2 regions of the Shewanella sp. SR43-8 genome follow, and region 1 is predicted to be linked to the other one. Evidence: riboswitches for the same ligand, from Rfam matches in the RefSeq annotation. Region 1 holds a riboswitch; the other holds the start of a gene.
What was found. Region 1 has a riboswitch for cyclic di-GMP ahead of H5114_RS14905 (glycosyl hydrolase family 18 protein). Riboswitches for the same ligand answer to the same signal wherever they lie in the genome.
Positions count from the first base shown of each region.

Region 2: it holds a riboswitch for cyclic di-GMP, as region 1 does, so the genes downstream of both, gbpA (N-acetylglucosamine-binding protein GbpA) here and H5114_RS14905 (glycosyl hydrolase family 18 protein) in region 1, are expected to answer to the same signal.

Region 1 covers NZ_JACJDX010000011.1:20,103-27,941, forward strand. The annotation lists gene H5114_RS14905 (glycosyl hydrolase family 18 protein) at 1-1,366, opposite strand, end outside; cyclic di-GMP riboswitch class I at 1,471-1,559, opposite strand; gene fis (DNA-binding transcriptional regulator Fis) at 2,128-2,433, opposite strand; gene dusB (tRNA dihydrouridine synthase DusB) at 2,457-3,419, opposite strand; gene prmA (50S ribosomal protein L11 methyltransferase) at 3,717-4,598, opposite strand; gene H5114_RS14925 (zinc-binding alcohol dehydrogenase family protein) at 4,809-5,831, opposite strand; gene H5114_RS14930 (LysR family transcriptional regulator) at 6,022-6,915, shown strand; gene H5114_RS14935 (fumarate reductase cytochrome b subunit) at 7,151-7,839, shown strand, end outside.
Region 2 covers NZ_JACJDX010000009.1:132,110-139,948, forward strand. The annotation lists gene H5114_RS13280 (hypothetical protein) at 1-259, shown strand, start outside; gene H5114_RS13285 (anaerobic C4-dicarboxylate transporter) at 545-1,846, shown strand; gene H5114_RS13290 (LysR family transcriptional regulator) at 1,880-2,746, opposite strand; gene H5114_RS13295 (TetR/AcrR family transcriptional regulator) at 2,868-3,500, shown strand; cyclic di-GMP riboswitch class I at 3,924-4,022, shown strand; gene gbpA (N-acetylglucosamine-binding protein GbpA) at 4,153-5,598, shown strand; gene gorA (glutathione-disulfide reductase) at 5,721-7,076, opposite strand; gene H5114_RS13310 (hypothetical protein) at 7,165-7,686, opposite strand; gene H5114_RS13315 (hypothetical protein) at 7,759-7,839, opposite strand, start outside.

The DNA.
Region 1 (7,839 bases):
TGCCAGTGTAGCCATTAACGCCAGTCCAACCACGGCCATACATAGCCGCACCGACCACAATTTTACCAGGCGTAACACCTTGCGCTAAAAGGTTTTTCACCCCTTTGTCTGTGGTGTAGCGGGTATCAGGATCCCAACTGGCTTCATACAAATTGGTTTGATGGCCAAGTTCGGTATTGGTCCAGCCGCCGTTGAAGTCGTAGCTCATTAAAAAGATGTAATCCATGTATTGCTGGGCAGCTTGATAATCAACTTTGGCAATTTTATCGTCACCAGCGCTAATGGCTGAGGTCAGTTCATAACTTCGTCCCGTTTCAGCGCTTAACTCATCTAACATGGCCCGCAGTTCTCGCATCAAAATGACATAGGTTTCGCCATCATTAGCATTACCTAAACTTGGGTTTGCACCGCTCCCCCCGGGGAACTCCCAATCAATGTCTACACCATCGAAAAATTTCCACGTTTGTAAGAATTCTTTAACTGATGCCACAAAAACATCACGCTTGGTTTTATCTCCTAGAAAATAGAATGGATCGGATAATGTCCAGCCGCCAACAGAAGGCAAAATTTTCAAATCAGGATAAGCTTGCTTAAGTGCCATCAATTGGCCGAAATTGCCTTTATAAGGATCAGAAAAATCACTCACACCAGCCTGAGGCATTTGGACCGCCGCCCAAGGATCGTGGATAGCGACTTTAAAGTCAGCACGGCCACTACAGGCACGTTGCAGCGCTTGGAAACTGCCGTCGATTTCTTTCAAGCTGTCGTTGATACCATCCCCGCCGCATATTGGGATAAAACCATATAAAATATGAGTTAAATTTTGTGCAGGGATCTTATCGACCGCGAATTTTCGGCCGTACACCCCCCATTCAACAAAGTAACTGCCGACCACTTTGCCTGATTTATTGGCATAGGGACGGTTGTTTTCTTTAAGCGGAGCATTGAGTGGCACTAAGTGGCTGCCATCTGTATCTGCGACCATAATTTCTTTGGCATCGCTCGCCGTACAACCATCGCTGTTACACAGCTGAACTTGCATTTGATAGCGGCCACCTTGCTGTACCTTGAAACTTGCAGAGCCAGACGCACTCGAAGGGCCTTCCCATACCGCATTACCATCAAGCAGTACTTTCGCCACAGTGCCAACATCACCACTCCAAAGATTCCAGTTTACTGATACATCCGCTGCATCTTTGACTTTCACTAATAGGTTGTAGGCTGTTGCGGCTTGATCAACCTCGATGATAGCAAATTTTGTTTCACCCCAACCAATAGTGGGTTTACCCGGAGTGGCAGCGATAACATGTGCAGATAACGAAGATGAAATAATCAACGCTAATGTTGAAATACGTGTATTAAACATGAGACTTCCCTATTGAATTATTTAAACCAATAAGGCAAAAAACGCGAACAGGACAGCTGTTCTTTCTAAAACTCATGCGTCAAAAATGCATGAAGAAGGATCCCTGTGGTGTCCCCGCTATCATAGGTACTAAATTCCCCTTAGACCGGAGGCTTTGCGTCCCAATCTTTCAATTGGTTTGCCTTTCTCAAACAAGTGACAGCGTTGTCATTTGTTTCATTAGCATAGTCTTAACTTTTATAAAAATGCAATGAAATAATCCGATTAAGATAAATATTTTTATATGTGATGTTTTTTTGACAATGATGAAAATCAAATGCTTCTGTTTATTTTTAGTTAAGGATTTGTAATTAATGAAGTATTTTTTGGTTGAAAATCAAGGTGTCAAAAAATAAGAAAAATACTTAAGCGTTAAACATTAAGTGTTAGGGTTACCATCTAGCAACTGTTGCCACTTTTTATCATCTGCGAGTTTTATTTTATTTGAAAAGGTTGGGCTATTGAAGAGCGTTAGCCTTAGTTCAAATTCATTAAGAAATTCATCAAGGTTGAGATCAGCGATGCATTCATCATGATTGAGAACTCATTAGGCTATTTAGGATGTTGCGAGTTTTTGATTTTGGGTGGATCAGGAGTATGAGTTTTTATTTACGTTACTTTGTAAGGAATTTACTCAGGGTACATATGAAGGTACATATAAGCAAAACGGGCTTATCATTACTGATAAGCCCGTTTCATTACAATCACTTAGACGCTAGGTCTTAGTTCATGCCGTATTTCTTTAATTTCTTACGTAAAGTACCACGGTTGATACCTAACATATTAGCAGCGCGCGTTTGGTTGCCACGAGTGTGTTGCATGATGATGTCTAGTAAAGGTGCTTCAACTTCGCACAATACCATTTCATATACTTCAGAAGCTTCCTGACCGTCTAACTGAGAGAAGAAGTTAGTCACGGCACGTTTTACTGCGTCACGTAATAACTGCGGCTTGATAGTGCCGTTTGCTGTTTCGATTTTGCCTACGGTAAGCTGGTGAACTTCTGTGTTAGTTGTCTGATCAAACATTCTATTCTGCTCTTTATTAAATTCTAAACTAATTCATCAAAATAACATTCTACGAGGGAATGTTGCTGGGCAGCGGTTTCAAGCCGATTGAAGTCAGCACGAAATTGGCGCTGTTCCTCATGGTTTAGGTACCACCCGACATGCTTTCTAGCAAATCGGACACCTTTGTATTCGCCATATAAGTCATAAAGTTTATTAAGGTGTTCAAGCATCACAGTGCGTTGCTCTTCTGCCTTAATTGGCGCTAACTTTTTACCTGTTTCCAAGTAATATAGGATTTCTTTAAAAATCCATGGCCTTCCTTGTGCACCTCTTCCAATCATCAGGGCGTCAACGCCAGTGTAGTCAAGCACAAACTTGGCCTTCTCTGGTGTGTCGATGTCCCCGTTGGCGACAACAGGAATTGAGACAGTCTGCTTAATTGCTTTAATGGTGTCGTACTCAGCAAAGCCTTTGTACATGCATTGTCTGGTTCGGCCGTGAACGGCGAGCGAGACAATGCCACAATCTTCAGCAATTTGGGCTATTTCAACACCATTACGATGTTCAGGCTCCCAACCTGTGCGGATCTTTAACGTTACTGGCACATCTACTGCAGCAACCACGGCTTGTAAAATCTCTTTTACTAAGCTTGGGCTTTGCATTAGCGCTGAACCCGCAAACTTTTTATTCACTTTCTTTGCTGGACAACCCATATTGATATCAATGATATGCGCACCTTGTTCAACGTTGAACTTGGCAGCGTTAGCCATTAAATCAGGGTCTGCACCTGCTATTTGTACGGAGCGTATACCTTCTTCACCAGAATGCATCATGCGCTGGCGGCTTTTATCGCTATCCCAAACCTCAGGATTAGATGAAAGCATTTCTGATACGGCTAAAGCTGCGCCATAGCGTAAGCAGAGATTTCGGAAGGCCTGATCGGTGACACCTGCCATTGGTGCCACAATCAGCTGATTTGACAGTTGATACGGGCCAATTTGCATTGCGAACTTCACCTTGCTCTCCAAAGGGGCGCTATAGTAGCCCTTTTTTACGCTTGTGAAAAGGTCAATAAATGACCTAAATGCAACTTTTTTGCTTGACTTTTATTAGCCGTCACATCTTTGACTAATAAATGGCAAATTTCGGTTATTTTTGAGCACTGGTGCGAGTTGCAGAGAGACTTTTTCCTGTATACAAGTGTCAATAAACAATGTTAATAACCTGTAAACTAGGATGGATGCACTCAATTAGCTCAAAATATAGCCCATAATTGAGTGCATTTTAGGCTTGCGAGTAGACTACTTACGCACCCCTGTTAAGCGGCTCCAGTCTTCTTTGTTGCTAACCGGATCCATGACGAACCATTGGCTGTAAAAGTCGGATACTTCTTGTGCTTGTTCTTGTAATAAACCCGATAGTGCCAGTTTACCGCCCACACGTACTTTTTCTGCTATCAATGGCGCGAGTTCTTTTAACGGGCCAGCAAGAATATTGGCGACTAATACGTCTGCTTGTAAGTTGGCAGGTTGATCTTCTGGTAAGTATAAAGCCAGTTGATCGACGACATCGTTCCGTTCTGCATTGGCTTTTGAGGCGTCAATAGCTTGATAGTCAATATCAACACCCGTGACTTTCTTAGCTCCGAGTTTAATTGCTGCAATGGCCAAAATGCCTGAACCACAACCAAAGTCGATAACTTCTTGGTTTGATAAATCTAGGCTGTCTAACCATTCTAAACACAAGGCCGTAGTAGGGTGGGTGCCAGTACCAAAGGCTAAACCAGGATCGAGAATAACGTTAACCGCGGTCGGGTCAGGAATTTCACGCCAGCTTGGGCATATCCATAAGCGTTGACCAAATTGGATTGGGTGAAAGCTGTCCATCCACTCGCGGATCCAGTCTTTGTCTTCGACTTGTTCAATTTTATGAGTAAAACCTTTACCCAGAAATGGCATAGATTCTAAAAACTCTATGGTTGGCGCTAAGTCTGTGCCTGCATCAAATAATGCAATCATAACAGTGTCTTGCCACAGCGGTGTTTCACCAAGCTTGGGTTCAAAAATAGGTTCATCTTGGCCATCTTCGTAAGTGATGGAAAGCGAGCCTTGATCCATTAATAAGTCGCCAAGCATGTCGGCATTATCGCGATGAGTGTGAATACGTAATTGGATCCAAGCCATGGGGTTTTCCTAACTGTGGTAAAAGTAGTATCAAATTGGCGCTTATTATACCCAAGTTATTTTAAGATGCTCGTTTAGGTGAGAGTTTATTGGTTATTAGCTCGGTGAAGAGGGATCCTTCACGGCCGTGTTTAGATAAAAAAACGCGCTGGATGCAAAACATGCAGCGCGATTAAGTGATGAGGTACTGCGGATTAACGAAGCAGAGCGTTAAGCTACAAATCCTTCCAGGACTATTTTCCCGACACTCGTGTTAGTTTCTATTTGCTGGTGGGCACGGGTCAAGTTAGCGGCATTGATGTGACCATAATGTTCGCCCAGAGTGCTTTTTATCGTGCCGGCATCAATGAGTTGGCTCACTTCATTGAGTAAGTGGTGTTGGGCAATCATATCGTCGGTAGCGAACATGCTACGGGTAAACATTAATTCCCAATGCAGTGAAATGCTTTTTAGTTTTAGCTTCATAATGTCGATTGGTTGTAGGGGATCGTCAATTAAGGCTATTTTGCCCTGTGGCTGAAGCGATGCGACGATTTCGTCAAAGTGACTGTCGGTGTGATTTAAACTGATAACATGGGTCACGTTATCAAAACCGGCATTATTTAACTCAGTTGATAAGGGTTTACTGTGGTCGATCACAACATCGGCTCCTAAGCTCAGAACCCAATCGCGGCTTTGCTGACGAGAGGCTGTAGCAATCACTTTAGCGCCAGTAAGTTTAGCTGCCAATTGCACTAAAATAGACCCGACACCACCGGCTGCACCTATAATCATAATCCGCGCATCTGTTGCGCTGCCATCTTTAGGTAAGCCCAAGCGATCAAATAAAATTTCCCATGCGGTAATGGTGGTTAACGGTAATGCTGCCGCTTGTGCATCTGTTAATGATTGCGGTTTATGACCCACTATCCGTTCGTCAACCAACTGATATTCGGCGTTGCTTCCTTGGCGAGTAATGTCACCTGCATACCATACTTTATCGCCAACTTTGAATAAACTGACCTGATCACCAATGGCTTTGACGGTACCCACTGCATCATAACCAATGATGTTAGGCTGGCCTTCTGCAGGCTGTCTTGCTTGACGAACTTTTGCATCTACAGGGTTAACGGCTATGGCTTGTACTTCAATTAATAAGTCATGCCCAGTGGCCACTGGCGTTGCAATTTCAATATCTTGAAGTGCATTTATCGCATCAATATTGCCTGCTTGATAGTATCCAATCGCTTTCATTGTGACTCCTTGAGTGGTGAAGAGTGTCAGTTATGCTGAGTTTATACGTGCTGAATGCTAGGTTTTGGTTATTGTGGCCTAATTTATTGTTAAAATTAACAGGGTAATATTTGTATCTTTACCAAATTATTTTTGGTAAAGATGAGGCTGACACAAGCAAAATAACCGAGTATTTACGCTGGGATGACAGATGTTAATTAACGATTTAAGCTTGTTTGTTAGGGTGGCTGATTGTGGCAGCATTGCAGGCGCTGCAGTTGAGTTAGATATTTCAGCTGCCGCCGCGAGTGCCGGATTAAAGCGCTTGGAGAAACAATTAGATGCAGTGCTGTTTATTCGTACAACTAGAAGCTTACGGTTAACTGCGCAGGGTGAGCGTTACCTTATTCATTGTCGTGAAGCATTAGCTAGCTTGCTGTTAGGTGAGCAAGCATTGGCGAGTGAAAAAGGGACTATTTCGGGCGAGTTAACCGTTTCTGTATCATCGGATTTTGGCCGTAATGTGTTATTGCCATGGTTAGATGGCTTTTTAAATGATTATCCTAATTTGTCGATTAAGTTAGATATTGGCGACAATTTGAGTCATTTCTTACATGATAAAATTGATGTTGCTTTGCGTTATGGTCAGCCGCCTGATTCTAACCAAGTGGCATTTACGATTTGTAATACTCGACGTATTTTATGTGCTTCGCCTGGTTATATTGCGCAACATGGCATGCCAGAAACCTTGGCACAGTTAAGCCAACATAACTGTTTAATTTTTAAATTAGACCAACGTGATCATGATTTATGGTCGTTTAATCGAGATCAGCAACAATATAAAGTTCGTGTTAGTGGCAATCGTAGCAGTAACGATGCAGAAATTACCCGGCGTTGGGCAGTCGCGGGCCAAGGAATTGTATTTAAAGTGGCTCTTGATGTTGCTGATGATTTGAAAACCGGCAAGTTAGTACCGATACTTACCGACTATATTGGTGAGTCAGTTGCGCTAAACTTGATCTGTCCTGGTCGCGAGCATGTCACTCCGGTCATGTTGCTATTACGCGATAAGTTACGCCAACATTGCCAGCAATTATTACCGTAATGCTACTTTTTTAGGTAAAGCGTTCGATAGGTTTGAACTACCGAACACTCGTGCCGATATTTAGTTAACTATCAGTATTGTTTAGATTTTACTTTCTAGTTTGTGTGACCAGCTTCTAACTCCCGCTGATTAGTAGGTGAACATTATCACGGTTTGATGATTGTTCATTGCCGCTATTGAAAAACTCTTGTTATGGTCAATACTTGTTATTGTGCCTGACAGGATATGATGCTTTATGGCTGCGAATTTTTTGCAAGGGAAAGCCGACCGTGCGGTAAATACCGATAAAGGTTTTACTCACCCTCTTTGGGCTGCTCGTGCGGATAAACTACAAAGTCTATCTGGAGTGTTGCTGGGGCTCTTTCTGGTGCTGCATTTGCATTTTGAGTCGAGTATCTTGTTTGGCAAAGAAGCTTTCTACCAAGTAGCACAGTTTCTTGAGGGCGGAGTATTTAGTGAAACTGGCCATGGCTACCCTTTGGTGACCCAAATTTTTTCCTGCTTTATGTTATTGGTTGTGCTGATCCATGCGGTATTTGCCTTACGTCGTTTTCCGACTCAATTAGGTCAATGGCGCGCCTTACGAAATCAAATGCGTTTTTTACCCCATGAAGATACCAAAATTTGGTTTTGGCAAATGATCACGGGGTTTTTATTGTTCTTCCTCGTACCAACGCACTTATTCACCATGATAACCCATCCTGAAATAGGCCCACATCTTTCGGCTGAGCGGGTGTATCACTTCAATGCTTGGGCGTTATATATCCTGCTGTTACCGGCCGTTGCAGTGCATGGCGTATTTGGTTTATATCGCGTGGTGGTGAAATGGGGCTTGGTTGAGCAACGTTTTGCCATGCTCAAATTTGCTAAGGTGTTGTTAGCGTATTTAATGGTGTTAGGAGTGGCGAGTTTGCTGACTTATCT
Region 2 (7,839 bases), on a different contig from region 1:
CACTACCAGCTGGGGCAGTGCAAAAATCTATAATGACTTTGGCGTGGTAACCCCCGATGTTGACAATGAAGACTACGATAGCAGCTACCAAAATGTTACTGGGGTTGCGTTATCTTCCGGACCAACATACACCATGATTGATTTTATTATGGGTAAGAATATGTATGCCTCTACGCTTGATAATGGCCATGTTGGCCTACCTGAAATCGGCGACAGCTGGGATCATCGTATTAATATCAATTTTGGTTACTATTTTTAATTGCTAGTTGATTCGTTAGATAGTCACGTTTCACTTTTATCTCTTAAATGCCAATCCTTGGATTGGTATTTTTCTATTTCCACTAACACTAACCGCTGTCTTTTATTACATCATTAGCAAAAAATGGTTAATAAAACTGCTAATAAAACTCATCTTATGCCTTTCAGTAGCGTTAATTGATCCAGGTCTACATTCGGCCAAGCTCAACAGAGTAATATCGCGATCTTTAAAGTAGCAATCGCTGCTATTTCATTGACGTATTTTGGTTTGAATAGAGTTAACACTATGATGATAATAGAAATAATAATTGTGCTTGGGTCTATTTACCTTGGTGCAAGAATGGGCAGTATAGGGATAGGTTTTGCTGGCGGCGTAGGGGTATTAATTCTTACCGTCGGTTTAGGATTAACACCTGGTGCGATCCCTATCGACGTGATGCTGATTATTATGTCAGTGATCACCGCGATTGCTGCGATGCAAGAGGCAGGAGGAATGGAGTATTTGGTGTCAATAGCGGAGAAACTACTGCGTAAACACCCTAAGCACATCACATTTTTAGCGCCAATGGTAACGTATTTTATGACCTTATTTGCCGGAACGGGCCACACTGCATTCTCGACATTACCAGTTATAGCCGAAGTCGCCAAAGAGCAGGGCATACGACCATCTCGGCCTCTATCTATCGCAGTTGTCGCCTCGCAAGTTGCCATCACGGCCTCTCCTATTTCTGCCGCAGTGGTGTTTTTCTCGGGTATTTTAGAACCGTTCGGGGTGGATTATTTAGTGCTATTAGCCGTATGCATCCCTTCAACCTTTATTGCTTGTTTAATTGGTGCCGCTGTTGCCTCGATGCTCGGTAAACCGTTAGCGCAAGACCCCATTTATCAACAGCGTTTAGCCAGCGGACTCGTCAATATTCGGGGTGAAACCCAAGTCACTTTGCAACCTGGCGCTAGAAGGTCGGTGGCTATTTTTCTAGTCGCGATAGTGGCGGTAATGTCTTACGCCACAGCCATTTCTGACAAAGTGGGCTTAATTGTGAACCCAGTGCTGTCGCGCGATGTGGCGATTATGTTGTTTATGCTATCTGCCGCAGCGGCGATCACTTGGTTTTGCCGTTTAGATGCCAGCAAGATTTCTAATGCATCAACGTTTAAGTCGGGCATGTCAGCGTGTATTTGTGTGTTGGGCGTAGCTTGGTTGGGTGACACCTTTGTGTCTAATCATATTGACGAGATAAAAGCGGTTGCGGGAACCTTGCTTCAAAGTCAGCCATGGTTATTATCGGTGGCATTATTTTTTGCTTCTATGTTGCTCTATTCTCAAGGTGCGACCACTAAAGCGTTAATGCCAGCTGCATTGGCAATTGGGGTGAGTCCATTAACGGCAGTTGCTTCGTTTGCGGCGGTGAGTGCGTTATTTGTATTACCGACTTATCCGACGTTATTGGCGGCGGTAGAAATGGATGACACTGGCTCCACTCGTATTGGCAAGGCGGTGTTTAACCACCCATTTTTAATCCCAGGCGTAGTGACCATAGTATCGAGTGTGTTATTGGCCTTTTTGTTTGGCAGCTTGATTCTGTAACCTCACAGTATGCGGCTTGGTATAGTAGTGATGTTAGTTGATTTGATAGCCTTTATGCTCAACATTGGCTTTTATTAAATTAATTAATTGCAAGGTCGCATAGGTTTGAGTCTCTGGGTTGAGGTAAAGTGATTCGTTAAACATCGGCAGTGGCGGTAAGCCATGTTCAAGTGGATCTAAAATTTGCATTTTATCGTTTATTCTAAATTCGGCTACCGGTGCAATCACAAGATCATTTTCGACCGCCATCGATAACGCTTGTGGGGATGGTGTTGACAGTAATACCCTTATCGGACGCATAGATAATTGATGATTGGCGAATACTTGTGCTCGAATAGGGCAGTTTTCTGGGTATAAGCCCACGGGGATGGTTTTGTTTTTATGGGCGTTACCGTTAGCTGCTGCGGCCCAATGAAAGCGGCGCGTAAATAACAGTTCGCCGTTGACGGGGGCTTGCCAGTGAGTTGCGACTATCACGTCAAACTCGCCTTGATGGAGTCGTTTATATAAATTGCCACTTACATCGGTATCGATAACTAATTCAATATTGGTAAATTCACGAATAAACTCTAATAAGCAGCTGCTTAGGTAGCACTTGATAAAATCGGTTGGCACACCAAGGCGGATCACTTCGCGATTTTGACAATCTTTTAACTCATCAAGTGCCTGTAAGTTAAGTTGCATCATTTTATAGGCATAGCTCAGCAAGGTTTCACCTGACTCGGTCAAGGTGACGCCTTTGTTGTCCCTAATCAGCAAAGTTTGACCGACACTTTCTTCAAGCTTTTTAACTTGTAGGCTCAACGTTGATTGGGTTCGGCAAATTTTATCAGCCGCTTTTGACAAGTTGCCACATTCAGCAACAGCGATAAAACTTTCAAGTAAGTCAATTTTTAACATGGGCTATTGAGTAAGTTCATAGTGGTATAAGTATTACTCAATTTAGGCTATCCACAAAGCTTGCTATAGTGTAACTGTGAGGTGTTAATGGTTATTTAATTAAAATATCTTGGAGTAAGGAATGGGTAGCTGGGAGGATCGTGGGAACTACTTGATTGAAGTGTCACAACGTTGTTTAAAAGGCCATAAAACCTTTGATTTATGCCGCTCGCATCTAGTTCAAGCCAGCCAGATATCCAAGGGCACTATTTATAATCACTTTACCTCAGAGGCCGATTTAATTGTGGCCGTAGCCAGTGCAGATTATCGTCATTGGTTAATTCAAGCCGAACAAGATACACAGCAATATAGTGATCCCTATTTACGGTTTATTTTTCATCATTGCCAACGTTTGTACCGTATTTTATCAGAACAATCATTTGTTATTGCTAGAGTGATCCCCAACGAGTCAATACTAATACAAGCCAGCGATTATTATCGTGCCCGTTTTGAGCGAGTACTTAAACAATATCAACAATGGAATGCACAAACCCTGACAGAGATTGGTGAGGTTGGTGGCTTTAATCGTGGTGAGTTGCTTTGTGACTATTTACGCGGTGCTATGATCAACAGTGACGATGCACAAAAGCATCCCGACGATGCTGAAATGTACTACCAGTTTAGTTTTGCCATGACCCAGCTCATGGGCCATTCACACAAACGCATGCCCACGATTAATACATTCTTGCAGTGGCTAGCCGGTAAACCCGCATAAATAATTTATCTTCGCTCTTGAACTCTAAATGCCATGCACGGCATGGATCCCTTAACTTCAGTTAACGGCTTGCTCTGGAGCGCATTTGGCCAGCTTGGGACAATTATTAATCGCAGTCATTTAAGCGTTTTCTAAACTAAAATCGATAATGGCCCACCTACCTATCTACTCACACAATCGTGTTTTAGTACATCAGTAAAATATGGCGATGCTATGTTTACAACAGCATGAACCTGAGCTCCTAAATGCTAGAGAGTAGCAGATAAAAATCATGTCGCCTTGAGCCCACGCCAACACTGAATGTACTTTTTAAGTGTTTGTATTTATTGTTTTTATATTTTTTGACACGGTTGATATTTGTTGTTAGGTTAGTCGTGTTAGTTGATACCTTGTTATAAATAGCGTTATCACCAAGCTAACACTCATAGTATTTGGCAAACTAATTGAAAAGTTAGGACGCAAAGCTTCCGGTCTAAGGTGGTAAATTAATTTTTACGAAACTAAGATAGCGGAGTTGCCGCAGAGCTCAGGTTCTGCGTGAAACGAACAGCCGTTTTTTTAACGCTGTTGTTTGCCAAAATACCACTTTGATATTGATATCGAGGCCTATCACTTATTTTTAAGTAATAGGTAACCAATGGAGTGCATTTAAGTGGCAAATCTTCCTGTTTTACCTCATGTTTCTAAATTAAGCCTACTCGCAGCCTCACTCATGGCTGCAAATTCTTTCGTCAGTCTGTCTGTTGAAGCGCATGGTTATGTGCTATCGCCAGAGTCACGCTCATACGCTTGTAAAACTGGCAATAATGCAAGCTGTGGCGCCGTTCAGTGGGAGCCACAAAGTGTTGAAGGGCCTTCGGGATTCCCTGAATTAGGCCCTGAAGATGGTAAGTTAGCGAGCGCTGCAAATGGTGCCTTTTCTCCTCTAGATGTTCAGAGTCCGGTCCGTTGGTCTAAAACGGATATCAACGCCGGATGGCAGCAATTTACTTGGCAGTTTACCGCTAACCATGTCACCCGTAACTGGCGCTATTATATTACTCGCCAGGGGTGGGACCAAAACCAAGCCTTAAGCCGCGCGAGTTTCGATTTAGAGCCTTTTTGTGTGGTCGATGGTGGCATGGTTCAGCCACCTAAATTAGTTACTCATGACTGTTATGTGCCAGAGGGACTAAGTGGTTACCACGTTATTTTAGCCGTATGGCAAGTCGGTGACACCAGCAATAGTTTCTATAATGCTATTGATGTCAATTTGAGTTCAGGCCCGGGAATCCCTAACGAATGGCAAGATGTGGGTGACATTAATCCGTCACTGGATCTCAAGGCTGGTGACAAAGTGATGACCAGGGTATTTGATGCTAATGGCGAGCAGCTCTCTAAGCAAACCACGATTACAATTACCGATGCGACTCAAGGTGATAAACAGAATTGGCCTTTCCTTCTTGCCAGCACTATTAATGCGCAGCAATCACAACTCAAAGCAGGACAAAAGAATGCTGCTGGCAGTATCATGCCGGTTTACGGTAAAAATGATATTTTTACCCTAACTGACTCAGGTATTGAGCGTGTCGAAGTCGAGTTTGATTTAGCGCCTGCCCCAGGGAATCAACTCGATGTGACCTCGCTTGCTGATGCAATTCAAATCAACGATGGTGCGGCTCAAGTGAGTTTTGATGTGACAACCAATTCCGCTATGCAAGTGTCAGCTTATTTATTTAATCATGATGGCGTTGCATCTGGATTTGTGAGTCAAGCGGTTAATAATACCAATGCGAGTTTAGTGCTGGAGGTTGTAGCACCTAAAGTTGGCCATTATCACTTACAAGTTAAAGGTGAACCTCAGCAAGGGGATGTCATCCAGCAGAACTTTGATGTGTTTTTAAAGGATGAGCTACCAGTACCAGAAGCCGACTTCGTGTTTCCAGCTGAAGTGACGCGTTATGTTACCGGTACTAAGGTTTTGCAGCCTAAGACAGGTAAGGTTTATCAATGTAAACCTTTCCCATACGGCGGCTACTGTATGCAGTGGTCAGCTTCTGCTACCAGTTATGAGCCGGGCGTAGGAGCCTCTTGGGCGGTAGCATGGACTGAATTGTAAAATCGGAACATCATATTAAGAGATTCAAATAGGTTTAAAGCTCTTTTTTAGGTTTAAATAAAGATAAAAAAACCGTGAATATCGATTAAGGAGTTCACGGTTTTTTATTGATTATCAGTAGCTTATCTCATGGTAACAAATTCTTCAGCACCCGTTGGGTGTATTGCTACTACTGAGTCAAAATCTGCTTTAGTCGCGCCCATTTTCATGGCCACGCCAAAGCCTTGTAGTATTTCGTCCATACCAAAGCCGATACCGTGAATACCAACGACGACTTCATTATCACCTGCACACACTAGCTTCATTTTACAGGCTTGGCGATGTGCGGTTACTGCAGAGTACATTGAAGTAAATGTCGAGGTATAAACCTTAATATTGTCTTGGCCATATTTTTCAGCCGCTTCAGGCTCTGTTAAGCCCATAGTACCTATGGGTGGATGGCTAAAGACTACAGTAGGAATTAAGCTGTAATCCATTTTTGCATCGGGCATGTTACCGAATAAACGCTCTGACAATAAACGACCCGCTTTAACGGCAACAGGGGTTAATTCAACACCACCTGCCATAATGTCGCCAACACAATAAATCCCTTTTGCGGTAGTATTTTGTTGTTCATCAGTAATGACGTAGCCTTTTGCATCTAACTGCACGTCGGTATTTTCTAGACCGATATTACCCGTTGATGGTGAGCGGCCAATGGCCCAAATTAAGCAATCAACTGTTAAGCTTTCGCCATTTTCTAATTCTAAGGTGACACTGCCATCGACATTCTTACTGACCGACTTAGGTACACTATGGGTGTGCAGCGTTGGACCATCAGCGGCCATAGCATCGACTAATGCATCCGCTAGAATAGGATCGAAGTTGCGAAGTGGAGCATGCTTACGCACCAATAAATGTGTCTCGCTACCTAGGGCATGTAATACCCCGGCAACTTCAACCGCAATATAACCCGCACCTACCACAGCAACGCGTTTAGGTTGCTCGCGTAAAGCGAAGAAACCGTCTGAGTCGATACCGTATTCGGCGCCTGGAATATCAGGAATCGTCGGTGCACCACCAGTAGCAACCATAATATGGTCGGCTGTGTAATGCTCACCATTGACTTCAATGGTGTTGTTATTGACGAAGCGGCCATAGCCGTCTAATAAGGTCACGTTATTGTTGGCAAAACCACGGCCATAGGCATCATGAATGCGCCTAATATATGCTTCACGGCTATCAACTAGAGTGTTCCAATCGAATTTGTTGACGGTAACGTCAAAACCATAGTCTTTGGCGTAAAGGTTAAGTGCTTCGGCAATATGAGCGCCATACCACATGACTTTTTTGGGGACACAACCAAGGTTTACGCAAGTGCCGCCAACCTGATTTGCTTCAATAATTAATACTTTTGCGCCACGCATTGCTGCACGGTTTGCAGAGGCAATACCACCACTGCCTGCGCCAAGCGCGATATAGTCAAAATGTTGAGCCATGATGATCTCCACTACGGTTAATGCGTCCATTGTAGGGGGGATTGTGTTTGCAATCTAGTCGTTAGCTCAATGCTTTATGCTAAATGAGTCAGCGTTTATGTTGGCACTCCCCTCGGTCAACGTCATTGGGGCCAGTAGTTGCGCACTTAAGACAGGTCCATTCGCTTTTTCTAATATCAATTTCATCTTGATAATGACTAAATTGACTGTTTTGATTTTGTCTTTGTTGTTTGGTTAAGTGCTTTATACGGTTATTTAGCCAACGACAGCTAGGATCGTCCACAACATTGATGCCAGCTTGGCGTGATGAGGTATTGGTTTGTTGGTTGGCTTTAATAAGCCTTTGTAGGCTAGGTTTGAGGTAGATTTCATCGGCGCGATATTCTAATGCTGAGCGGGTGTCGCTGGGTAAGCTAATCGTATTACCTTGGCTATCACTGGCAGATTGTAGTGGTAAGTTTTTGGCGTTGTCATTAGTGAGTGATACGGCTTTATTCGTCGATGCTTGAGTTAACTCACTGAGTTCTCCAGCATATAATATTGGAGCACTTAATAAGGTTATCCATTGCACGACACATAAGGTGGCGAATTGCACTTGGCGGGTAAACATATGCGTTCCTTGCATAGCTTAATCTTGGTCATTAAGTGTAGTCGCAGATGATTAAATTGCGAGCCTAATGCTTCAAAACGTCCAGCCTATGTGCACGCCAGTATAGGTTGTATCTAGACTGCCTTGATGATTTTCGGTACGGGCTTGCAGCTT